DNA from 3 places in the Mesorhizobium sp. M1182 genome. Region 3 is predicted to be linked to each of the others. Evidence: predicted binding sites of a transcription regulator. Region 3 holds the regulator's gene; each other region holds the start of a gene.

Region 1 (4,048 bases), on a different contig from region 3:
ACGGACCACTTCTCGGTCGACGGCACGCTGATCGAGGCGTGGGCGTCGATGAAGAGCGTCAAGCCGAAGGACGGCTCGGGCGAACCGCCGGCAGATGGCGGCGGACGCAATGGACGCCGGCGGGCGAGGCCAAGGCTCTGCTTTCGCACGATCTTGACGGCCAGCTTCAATTCCATCGCGTCGACCGCCAGATGAATTCGAGCAAGAACAAAGGCGGCGACGAAATGATCACGCCGATCGACATGCGAACCGCGTATGGGATCTGATACATGAGCGACGATCCTTCATCAAAGCCGGTGACGGCGTCGCGCCCGATAGCGATCTACGAACACTATTGCGAGCATGCGGGATGCACGAAGTGGGGCGGCTGGGGCTTTCCGCGCGGGAAACAGACGATTTGGTCTTGCTGGGAACATCGCGAGGACGCGGAGAACTGAGGCCGGCTCAATTTGAGCGATAGGATCAACGGAAGCGTAGCGGTTTTCACCGCTAGGCCAGGCCGCCGACGAATCCGCTCAGCTCGTCGAGCCGCACCATCGAGAGCCGCACTCCGCCGTGACAGCCGCGCGCCCTGCAGACGGTTTCGCGCTCCAGCTCGTCGATGTAGAGAAATTCACGCTCCGGCGACGTGCAGACGATCGCCCGCGTGAGGTAGTGGACGTGGCCGCATTTTTTGCAGCGCGCTTCCAGCTTTTGATTGTCGGCGAGGTCGCCGACGCGAATGTTTCGCTTCCAGCTTTTCACCAGAAATCCTCTGCTGAAGGAATGCGCGTATAGCTGATCTTGCCGCCAACATGGCCGCCCGCCGGCGGCCGCCACTGGCCGAGGCTGACGACCGTGCCGGCATAGCGCGTATTCAGATTGTCGATCGCCTTGCTGGCGTTTTCCCAACGCCGTCGCTGGCAATCGTCATGAGCAGCAAATCGAGCTGGCGTTAATGTGATGGCGACAAGTCGTAGAGCGTGACGCCAATCCGAAAAATCATCAGGCCGCGCGGGTGGTCCTTCCGTACCTGGTCCCACAGTTCTGATCGTCGTTGACGACCGGCAAATGGCGCTTTCCCATCCAAGTCCCGTCTCGGATCGACAGCCAGAGCCACAAGCCCCCAGCATAGAAGTTTTCTCGCCTCAGCCGCCGCGCCGCCTTGATCAGCAGCAGGCGCGAGATTTCGCGCGCGCCCCGGATCGTCCGCGACTCCGGTGGCAACACGCGACGATGTCCGAACATGCCACGGCTCGAGGCGGGTGCTTGGACGTCATAACCGTGCAGCGCACCAAAGGCGCTCTCCGGTAACATTGCCCCAAAGCTTGCGCATATGCTTTGCCTGGACATTGTAAAGCTGTTCCGTCGGTGGATGCCGGCACGATAGAGCCGCTTTGCCATGTTGCCGCCGACACCTGGAATGTCTTCCATTGTGACGGCGAGCATCGCAGCCGGAAGGTCTTCCGGCCGCCAGATCGTTAGCCCGTCACCATATCGGCCGCCATCGCGCTTGCCAACCTTGCAGGCAATTTTCGCGAGCTGCCGGTTGGCCGCAAACCCGATCGTGCACGTGATCCATGGTCCGACATTTTCGGCAATCGTCGCTTTGATCTTCGACGCCTGGGCGAGCGGGTCAGATCGGCCCGCCTCGTCGAGGCGGCACGTCAGCTCATCGATCGACTTCGCCGTGTCGATCGGAATCACCGTTTCAATTTCCGATAAGAGCGCATTATGTGCCCGGCGATACAAATCCGGCTTTTGCGGAACTAGAACGAGCTCCGGGCAAAGCCGCTTCGCCTCGTTGATCGGCATGACATTCTTGACGCCATACGCTTTCGCTTCGCGGCTGCATGCGATCACGGCCGTTCTGTCCGTTCCCTCGAAGGGAATGACACCGACCGGCCGACTGCGCAGACGTTGGTCGCACTGCTGTTCGACAGACGCGAAAAAGCCATCGAAATCCAAATAGAGCCGTTCGATGGTTTCTGGCTTGCGCATGGTTGCTCCTGTCGTAATGAACAAAAGTAGAACACCCGCCGCCGGTTCCCCGTCAAGAGGAATTTGTTCTTATGCGCAATTTGTCTGGCGTGCTCCTGCAGCATCCATGAATCGCAGGCCGTGATCAGTCAGGCCGAGAGACGTGCGGCTCCCCGCCGTCAAAACGGGATGCTGGACCACCGCAAGCTTATGATCGAGCAAAATCCGGACACGGCGCCACGGCAAATCGAGTTCTTCGCCGCACGCGATTAACTCCATGTCAGCCAGGGCATTGCGCCGTTGATCATCCGTCATAGGCGGCGCTGCAGGCCAGTCTATCGATCTCATTTCGTTTTCCAGACCTGATTTTTCCCTTTCCTACCTGAGATATTCCGCGCCGGACAGCAGTAGTGGGGTGAAAATCCGACGCTTGCTGCCCGAAACAAATGCCGCTCTCGACCCCCTCGCCGACCCCCTGAACGGAGGTCAAAGGAAAGTCATGACCCGGAGACCTGGCCATACGCGCGGGAAATGACAGCTTTGCGCCCCGAATTCGGCCGTCGCATCCAGTTCAACAGGCGCTCGAAAACAGACATTGCTAACGTCGCACAAAGGTTCTGAATTGCCGCCTAGCCACCTTCGTCGCGGCACCGTCATGGGCCGAAACCGGATGTCGGGTTCGGTTGAGCGAAAGCGACATAGAGCCCGGCCGGAAACGCCGGAGCCCCTCAAACGCGGCAGCTAACGTACTTTTTGTTCCGACTGGTAGGCTCGCCTCGGGCAACGCAGCGCGCGGGCGGATACGACTTAAGAACTACCCCGGTCGGGCCTGCAATCAAAATGGCTGGCTACCACGCCCGGTTTCGAGAGTTTCTCATCCAGCTGCTTATCCGCGGTCGTAAGCGACGTTGAAGACGGTGGTAGTCTGTCCCGGTCGGTGTGGTATGCTGACTTTCTCACAATGCGGTGCACCTTTTCGATTCATAATGAAAAAGGGTCCGCCTCTTCGCCAGTTGGTCGAGGGCTTTTCATTCGAGTATCTCAATGGGGGATCCACTACGCTGGCCGCGTAATTCGAGGGTCTCGGCATAGTGACAAGCAGCCTTGCGACCGTCCTTCTGAAGCGCCAGAACAGGCACTTCGGTGACGCATCTTGTTTCGTCGGAATAGCGGCAGCGGGTATGGAACGGGCAGCCGCTGGGCGAGTTCGACGGATCGGGAATTTCGCCCATCAGTACGATCCGGTGTTCCTTCACATTGGCATCGGGGTCCGGCACAGGCACGGCGCTGAGCAGCGCTTCTGTGTAGGGATGCATCGGCCGCTCGAAAAGGCGGTCTGTCTCGCCGATCTCGATTACCCGCCCCAGATACATGACGGCGGTGCGATTGCAGATCTGCCGCACAACGCTAAGGTCATGAGCGATGAACAAATAGGTAAAGCCGAATTCCTTCTGAAGGTCGTCGAGCAGGTTGAGAATCTGCGCCTGCACGGATACATCGAGCGCCGATACCGCCTCGTCGCAGATGATGATGCGCGGCTCCAGGGCCAGGGCCCGGGCAATGCCGATGCGCTGGCGCTGGCCGCCGGAAAGGGCATGAGGATAGCGATGCCGATATTCTGCCCGCAGCCCGACCCGCTCCAGCAGCTCGCAGACCCGTGCCTCGAGCGCCGCTCCGGACAGGATCTTGTTGACCAGCAGCGGCTCAGCGATGATATTGCCCACGGAGGCGCGCGGATTGAGTGAAGAATAAGGGTCCTGAAAAATCATCCGAATTTCGCGGCGTGGCGCCTTGAGGTCCTGCGACTTGAGGTGAGCCAGATCGACCACGAATCCGTCGCGCCGGTGGAAATTCACCGCGCCGCCAGTCGGCTCGTAAATGCGGATGATACTCTTGCCCAGAGTCGTCTTGCCAGAGCCGCTTTCGCCCACAATGCCGAGCGTTTCGCCCTCGCGGATGTCGAGATTGATACCATCCACCGCCCGGACGGCGCCGACGGGACGGCGCAGCCACCCCTTGCCAATGCCGAAATGCATCTTGAGGTCTTTGACCTCGATGATCATCCCGCCAACCTGAACCGGATTAGGCG
Region 2 (4,048 bases), on a different contig from region 3:
GGCGCAGGCCGAAAAACTGCTGGCGAAGGCCGCCGCTGTTCGCGCATGACTAACGCAACTGACGACAGGATTGAAGAATGAAACTCTACCGTTTTCTGTCCGGTCCGGACGATTCCAGCTTCTGCCACAAGGTGACGGCGGCGTTGAACAAGGGCTGGCACCTGTTCGGCTCGCCGACCTATGCCTATGACCAGGAAGCCAAGACCATGCGCTGCGGCCAGGCCGTGGTGAAGGACATCGAGGGCCAGGAATACGGCCCCGACACCAAGCTCAGCGACTGGTAGGGAGGTTCGCTGAAGCGCTCGTCCTTCGTCATCCTAGGGCGTAGCAGTCGCGAAGCGACGTCGCGGAGTACCCTAGGACCCATGCCGTTACCTCTGCCGAAGGGCACGGCGGATCAGGATTAGTGTGAGCTACCACCGATCGGGATAGCCCCGTTACCCAGAACGGGATGATGAGCGGTCGGTTCTGCGCCGCCGGCGCACTGCATCACTATCACGGCATGGATCCTGGGGTCTGCGCCGCGTCGCTTCGCTCCTTGCTCCGCCCCAGGATGACGAGGAGCGGGGTCGCTCACTCTGCTGCTTCCTCGATCTTCTCCATGTCGTCGTCCGACAGGCCGAAATGGTGGCCGATCTCGTGGATCAGCACGTGGGTGACGATGTCGCCCAGCGTTTCCTCGTTCTCGGCCCAGTAGTCGAGGATGGCGCGACGATAGAGGGTGATGCGGTTCGGCCCCTCGCCGGTCTGCGGATTCCAGCGCTCGGCGATGCCGCGCCCCTCGAACAGGCCGAGCAGGTCGAAGGGCGTTTCCAGCGAAAGGTCGTCCATGATCTCGTCGGTCGGGAATTCGGCGATCTGAATGACGATCTCGCCGGTCAACTTGCGAAAGTCCTCCGGCAGATGGGCATAGGCCTCCAGCGCCAGGAGCTCGATTTCCTCCATCGTTGGCGAAAGCTGGTCGTGCCAGATGCGTGTTTGGTAGATGCGAGCCATGCTTTGTCCTTTGATCCCGGCATATAGGCTTTCAGGCCGGACTCGGCAAATGGTCGGGCTGGAGTGCCCGTGCCATGCCCCCACTACAGGAATAAATTCCCCATGACTCCGCTTGACTCTTCGGGCGACCTCTGGAATCCTAGAGAACATAACAGGAACAAGTGTGAGTGGAAGCTGACCGTCATGGCGACAAGCGCCGTGGCGCGGGAGACTGTTTTTGCCCTGCGCCGCCAGATCGCGAAGATCGAAGGGACCTTGCCCGAGCGCCTGGAGGCGCCGGCCAGTTCGTCGTTTGACGCGGATGTCCCTCGTCAGAGTCTGACACCCTCTCGGCATCCGACACCCGCTCGGAATCTGACCATTGTCCGGCGCGGCCTTGCCGTGGCGCCGCCCGATGCGTTTTTGCGCACCGGCGCCGAGCGCCTCGATGCCGCGCTGAGCGGCGGCCTGCCGAAGGCGGCGGTGAGCGAGTTTCATGGCGCCGCGACCCGCGATGCCGGGGCCGTTGCCGGTTTTGCCTTGTCGCTCGTCAGCCTGATCCTCAGCCAGGGGCCGCAATTGCCGGTGCTGTGGATCGGCACATCCGAGGTTTTCCGCGAGGCCGGCTTTCCCTATGCCAGGGGGCTTCACGCCTTCTTCGGCATCGAGCCGGAGCAATTGCTGTTTTCCGAGGCGCCAAGGCTGCTCGATGCGCTGTGGATCGCCGAGGAGGCTGCCCGGATGACGGCGCTGGCCGCCGTCATCCTCGAAATCCGCGGCAGCCCGCAGCGGCTTGACCTCACCGCGACGCGGCGGCTGCACGCCCGCGCGCAGAGTGCGGGCCGGCCGCTGTTCCTGCTGCGCCAGGCCGGCGAGCCCGAACCGACGGCAGCGCCCGTCCGCCTCATCCTGTCGGCGGCACCGGCGGCAACGCGTAAGACGCTTGCCGGGCCGCTCGCCGGCTCGATCGGCCGGCCCGCCTTCACCGTCGCCATCGGCAAGAGCCGCACGGCTTTGCCCGGAAAATTCACACTGGAGTGGAACCCCGATGAACGCATATTCGAAGAAAGACGGGGCGAGCAAGGAAGGTCTCAGGAATGGGCCCCAGAACGGCCAAAGAATCCTATCCTTGTGGTTTCCGCATCTCGCCGCCGAGAGGATCCTGCGGCAGCGTCTGGGGCGGTCCTGGCGTTCCCGGCCGTCGGATCACCTGCCGCTGGTGATCAGCCATCGCCAAGGGAACACCCAGCGCATCGCCGCCCTCGACGAACGGGCCGAGGCGCTTAATCTGAAGCGCGGCATGGGCATAGCCGACGCACGCGCCATGCATCCCTCGATCGACATCGTGGAGGCCGATCCGGAGGCCGACCGGCGCCTGCTCGAAGGCCTCGCCGACTGGTGCGACCGCTACACCCCGCTGGTGGCGCTTGACGGGACCGACGGCCTCTATCTCGACGTCACCGGCTGCACCCATCTTTTCGGCGGCGAACGCTCGATGCTGGATGATATCCTGTCGCGTTTTTTCCATCAGGGCTTCGATGTCCGCGCCGGGCTTGCCGCCACGCCTGGTGCTGCCTGGGCGGCGGCGCGGTTTGCTGGCGACCGCATCGTGCCCGATGGTGGGGAGGAAGCGCTTCTCGCGCCCTTGCCGCTGGCGGCGCTGCGCATCGACCCGGAGGTACGCGCCAGCCTCGAAAGCGTCGGCCTGCGCACGGCGGGCGCCGTCATGGCGGCACCGCGCGCGCCGCTGGCCCGCCGCTTCGGCGCATCGCTGCTCTTGCGCCTCGACCATGCGCTTGGCCGCCTCGAGGAGGCCGTGTCGCCGCGCCTGCCGGTGGCACCGCTTTCGGTCGAGCGTCACCTTGCCGAGCCGATCATGCTGACCGAGGACATCGAGCGGCTGACCGGCATGCTGGCGACCACCTTGAAGAGCGACCTCGAGCGTCGCGGCGAGGGCGCAAGGCGGCTGGCGCTGCTGCTTTTCCGCGTCGATGGCGGCGTCAGCCGCATCGCCGTCGGCACCTCGCGGCCTCTGCGCGAGCCGCGGCTGATCCAGAAATTGTTCCACGAAAGGCTTGCCGCGCTCGAACAGGATATCGACGCCGGCTATGGCTTCGATCTCGTGCGCCTTTCGGTGCTGACCGCCGCCGCCTTCGACATGCAGCAGGCCGACCTTGCCGGCGAGACGAGCGACGACGGTGCCGATATCGCGCTTTTTGCCGACCGCATTCGCGCCCGGCTCGGCGAAGGCGCGGTCTTGAAGCCGGTCGCCGTCGAGAGCCATTTGCCGGAGCGCGCCGTCGCCACCCTTCCCTTCACGGAGGTGCCGCAGAGAAGCTCGCCGCCGAAGCAGCCGGACAAGGCGAAGGACGCTCCCACGACCGTCTTCCAGCCGGAACGGCCGATCCGGCTTTTCCGTTCGCCCGAGCCGATCGAGGTGCCGGCCACCGAAATGCCGGAAGGCCCGCCTTTGAACTTCCGCTGGCGGCGCGCGCTCTATCGGGTCGCGCGCGCCGAAGGGCCGGAGCGCATCGCGCCGGAATGGTGGCGAGGGGCGGCGGGACGAGAAGATGCCCCGACCCGGGATTATTTCCGCATCGAGGATGCCGACGGCCGCCGTTACTGGCTCTATCGCCAGGGGCTTTACGGCGCCTCGCAGCCCTCGCCGCGCTGGTTCATGCATGGGATCTTCGCATGAATGCGCTGACGGCCAACCCCTATGCCGAATTCGGCATCCAGTCGAACTTCTCGTTTCTGCGCGGTGCCTCGAAACCGGAGGAGCTGGTGGTCGCGGCAAAATTCCTGGGGTTTTCGGGGATCGGTCTCGCCGACCGCAACACGGTGGCGGGCGTGGTGCGCGCCTGGCAGCAGGCCAAGGTGGAGGGTGTTTCCTATCATCCCGGCTGCCGCCTGGTTTTTTGCGACGGCACGCCGGACATCCTCGCCTACCCGCAGGATCGCAAGGGTTGGGGTCATCTCTGCCGCATGCTGACGCAGGCCAATCTGCGTGACGAGAACGAAAAAGGGGCGACGCTCCTCAAACAGAGCGATCTTCTCGAATGGGGCGATCTCC
Region 3 (4,048 bases):
GTATCTGCGGACAGAGCGTGTAGGACGGCATCGCCACCGCATAGCCGCGATCAACAGGGCCAGCGGCAAGATGCGACCAGAAATTCTTGTCGAATTCCATCCAGTAGCCGCCATGAACGAACACCACGAGTCCCTTAGGCTTGATGGCCGGCAGGAAAAGATCGAGCCGGTTGCGTGGGTTGTCGCCATAGGCCATGTCGAGCCGCGCCCTGCCCTCGGTCGAAAGCACGTCGCGGAAAACCCGCGCGGGCTCGATCCAGGCCGCCGGCCAGCGATCGCTGCCGGCTATGTTGGCGCCGTTGGCATAGGCGTTGTCCCAATCGGCAATGTGACGTTCGAACACCCTGCGCCCTCCCTGGCATATGGCCCTGCAGCGTAGCCGTAAGCATCGCGCGGCGCGTCGTCGCCAGCCTCACGATTCCAGCTCTCGCATCAATCTCAAGTGACAGCTGCTTTGATGGCGAAGCGCGCATCCTTCCACGCACCGGTGTGCAGGATGTCCTCAAGCACTTTGACGGCCTGCCAGACATCGGCATAGCCGACATAGAGCGGGGTGAAGCCGAAGCGCATGGTCGATGGCGCGCGAAAATCGCCGATCACGCCACGTTCGATCAGCGCGCGCATGACCTGGTAGCCATGCTCATGCATGAATGAAATCTGGCTGCCGCGTTTTTCCCCATCGCGCGTGCTTTCGAGCGTGAGCCCGTAAGTGCCGCACTTTGCCTCGACAAGCTCGATGAACAGATCCGCCAGCGCGATGCTCTTCTTGCGCACCGCCGTCATGTCGACATCGTTCCAGATGTCGAGCGCGCCCTTCAGCGTGCGCATCGACAGGACCGGCTGCGTGCCGCACAGAAACCGGCGGATGCCGGTGCCGGCCGCATAGCCTGGCTCGAAGGCGAAGGGCCGTGCATGGCCCCACCAGCCGGTGAGCGGCTGCTGGATGTCGGAAAGATGCCGCTCAGCCGCATAGATGAAGGCAGGCGCGCCCGGGCCGCCATTCAGATATTTGTAGGTGCAGCCAACGGCAAAATCGGCGTTTGCCTTGTCGAGCTCGACTGGCATCGCGCCGGCGGTGTGGCAGAGATCCCAGACGATCATCGCCCCGGCTTCCTGAGCCCTGCGCGTCAGCGCCGGCATGTCGCGCAGTTCGCCCGACCTATAGTTGACGTGGTTGACCAGCACCACAGCGGTGCGTTCGTCGATCAGCTCTTCGATGGTCGGCGCGTCGACTCCCGAGAGGCGCAGCAGCGTATCTTTTCGCGTCGAAACCACACCCTCGGCCATGTAGAGGTCCGTCGGAAAACTATCGCCCTCGGCGACGATGACCTGCCGCTCCGGTCGCATGGCCATGGCGGCGTGCAGCAGCTTGTAGATGTTGACCGATGTCGTGTCGCAGACCACTGTCTGGCCGGCCGCGGCCCCGATCAGGCGCCCGAGCTGGTCGCCAAGTTCAAGCGGCATGTTGAACCAGCCGGCCGTGTTCCATGCGCGGATGAGATCATGCGACCATTCTTCGGTCGCGGCCTTGTGCAGTTCATCGAAAGCGGCACGTGAAGCAGCTCCTAGCGAATTGCCGTCGAGATAGATCACTCCTTGCGGCAACACAAAGCGGTCGCGCATCGCGCGCAGCGGATCCGCGGCATCCATCGCCTTTATGGCCACGAGATCGGGAATTCCTGTCATGATTTGTCTGCTCCCCCAAGATCCAACGCAACGCCGGACACGCATCGACTGTTCTTCCATTACTTGGTTGCGCGCAGCAAGGCTCCACCGGCGAGAAGCAGCCTGACCAGGCGGTGGAAACCGGGACTTAACCCGAGGTTGGCGTTTTGAGTTCGTTTCGTTCACGGTGCATTGACCAAACCGCACAGTCGATACGGGTTCAATTCCGTGCCTTTTGCCGACCGACGGCCGATGCCAGTGCCGCCTTCTAGGAGGCCAGAAGGGCGCAAACGAAAGCAGAATCAAGGCGATGAGGCTCGCGGCGGTGAAAATGCGTTACGCCGGTAGGGGACGTCGTTTGTTTCCCGAGCCTTAACGCATTCATTAAACTTTAAACAGTTGCGGAACACAACTGGAACAGATAGTGTTTGTTCTGGGTTTGTTTTTCTGATTCTGTTGGGGGTCGCTATGCTGACACGCAAACAACACGAACTGCTTATGTTCATCCACGAAAGGTTGAAGGAAAGCGGTATCCCGCCTTCATTCGACGAGATGAAGGAAGCGCTCGACCTGGCTTCCAAATCCGGAATCCACCGGCTGATTACGGCGCTGGAGGAGCGCGGCTTCATTCGCCGTTTGCCCAACCGGGCCCGTGCGCTGGAGGTGCTACGCCTGCCTGACTCGATCGCCCCCGGCCTCAATGCGGCACGCAAGTTCTCGCCGAGTGTCATCCAGGGCAGCCTTGGGCAAGGCGCCCCTCGGCAGGGCAAGCCGACATCGTCGCGCGTGCCCGCAGCCGGAAATGACGACGATGTCGTCGCCGCCGTTTCGATCCCGGTAATGGGCCGCATCGCTGCCGGTGTGCCGATCGACGCCATCCAGCACCAGACGCATTCGATTTCGGTGCCGCCGGATATGATCATGGGCGGCGAGCATTATGCGCTCGAGGTCAAAGGCGATTCGATGATCGAGGCCGGCATTTTCGACGGCGACACGGTGATCATCCGCAATGCCGATACGGCGAGCCCCGGTGAGATCGTGGTGGCACTGGTCGACGAGGAGGAAGCGACGCTGAAGCGGTTCCGCCGCAAGGGCGCCTCGATCGCCCTGGAAGCCGCCAATCCGGCCTACGAGACGCGCATCTTCGGACCAGACAGGGTCAAGGTGCAGGGCAAGCTCGTCGGACTGATCCGCCGCTACTGAGTTCCGCCCTTGGCGCCGGCTTTGGGATTGTCGGCCCTGCGGTATGGCGGCAGGCCCCGTGCCGCGCGTGAAAATTTCCGTTGCACGTGCCAGGGCCGGTATGATTTTTCGACGGCGAAGCGGATCTCGGCGCGTGTTGCCGCTTGTGGATCGAAATAGACGGCGGCACTTCCCGCGCGCGCCAGTTGCCGTTTGGTGACGACGAGGACCAGCCGGTCGTAGTAGCAGGGGTTATGGGCGGTGGCGTCGTCGATGACGATCAAGCTGGCAAAGGCGCAGGCTGGCCGCGCAGTATCGCGGTCCGTGGCTTGCGCGATGATCGCGCCGGATGGATGCCTGGCAAGGCAGAGGCCGTCCGTGCAAATGAACGGCATGCCCGGCGGCAGGTCGGCCGGATCGGCAATGTCGAATTGCGGGTCGTTCTTTCCAGGGGTTTCCGGCGCGACGATGGCCTCCGATGTGAGCGCGCGTTTCCAGTTGTCGATGGTGAACTCATTCGGGCGTGCCCGGTTGACCGCGAGTTCACCGCTGCCGATCGACAGCGCGACCAGCCGTGCGTCCTCCGAGACCAATACGTCGGGTATGCGTGTCTGCGTTGTCGTCAGCAAGCCGGCGAGCGCAAAAGGAAGTGCCGCCAGCCGCAACCACGTCGTCGCCATGCTGGCAATGACGAGGGCGATCGTCACCAGAAGGACGGATCTCAGCGAAATCAGCCCGACCGCATCGATCGGCGAGCGCTCCGAGATCCACCCGGACAGGGCGATCATCGCCGTCAGCCCCTTGCCCATGACATAGAGGAAAGGGCCATCCGCACCGAACGGCATCGCCAGCGCGCTGAGAACGGCGAAGGGCATGACGACCAGTGAGACGATGGGCATGATGGCCAGATTGGCGAACAGGCGAGCGGCGCCACGCGCTGGAAATGCCATATGGCGAAAAGCGCCGTGGCGCTCCCTGCAATGATCGAGGTCATCGCCAGACCGCACATGCCCAGCAGGACCTTTCGAGTGGCAAGGCGTAGCGGCGACTGCCGCGGCGGCGGCGTGGTGGCCCTCCCGGCGCGGTAATCGGACCAGCCTGCATAGGCGCCGACAAGGGCCGCCGTCGCGGCGAAGGACATCTGGAAACTCGGACCGACCACCTCGTGCGGCGACACCAGGATGACCGCGATGGCCGAGAT

Evidence for each region. The regulator LexA, encoded in region 3, represses DNA repair genes until DNA is damaged. The targets are predictions, from matches to a motif close to TGTTCNNNNTGTGTTCNG.
Region 1: the regulator LexA is predicted to act here: its motif matches at 1,997-2,014, upstream of NKH33_RS22230 (Y-family DNA polymerase).
Region 2: the regulator LexA is predicted to act here: its motif matches at 1,139-1,156, upstream of NKH33_RS22530 (ImuA family protein).

Annotation. Positions count from the first base shown of each region.
Region 1 is NZ_JAMYMD010000021.1:48,825-52,872, reverse strand. It holds partial or broken gene NKH33_RS22245 (transposase) at 1-111, shown strand, start outside; gene NKH33_RS22240 (hypothetical protein) at 270-437, shown strand; gene NKH33_RS22235 (hypothetical protein) at 490-744, opposite strand; gene NKH33_RS22230 (Y-family DNA polymerase) at 985-1,980, opposite strand; gene NKH33_RS22225 (ABC transporter ATP-binding protein) at 2,988-4,048, opposite strand, start outside.
Region 2 is NZ_JAMYMD010000022.1:5,199-9,246, forward strand. It holds gene NKH33_RS22515 (HpcH/HpaI aldolase/citrate lyase family protein) at 1-49, shown strand, start outside; gene NKH33_RS22520 (DUF1737 domain-containing protein) at 78-284, shown strand; gene NKH33_RS22525 (metallopeptidase family protein) at 574-996, opposite strand; gene NKH33_RS22530 (ImuA family protein) at 1,180-2,262, shown strand; gene NKH33_RS22535 (DUF6504 family protein) at 2,195-3,673, shown strand; gene NKH33_RS22540 (error-prone DNA polymerase) at 3,670-4,048, shown strand, end outside.
Region 3 is NZ_JAMYMD010000008.1:16,024-20,071, reverse strand. It holds gene NKH33_RS12040 (hormone-sensitive lipase) at 1-343, opposite strand, end outside; gene kynU (kynureninase) at 439-1,686, opposite strand; gene lexA (transcriptional repressor LexA) at 2,134-2,868, shown strand; partial or broken gene NKH33_RS12025 (ComEC/Rec2 family competence protein) at 2,862-4,048, opposite strand, start outside.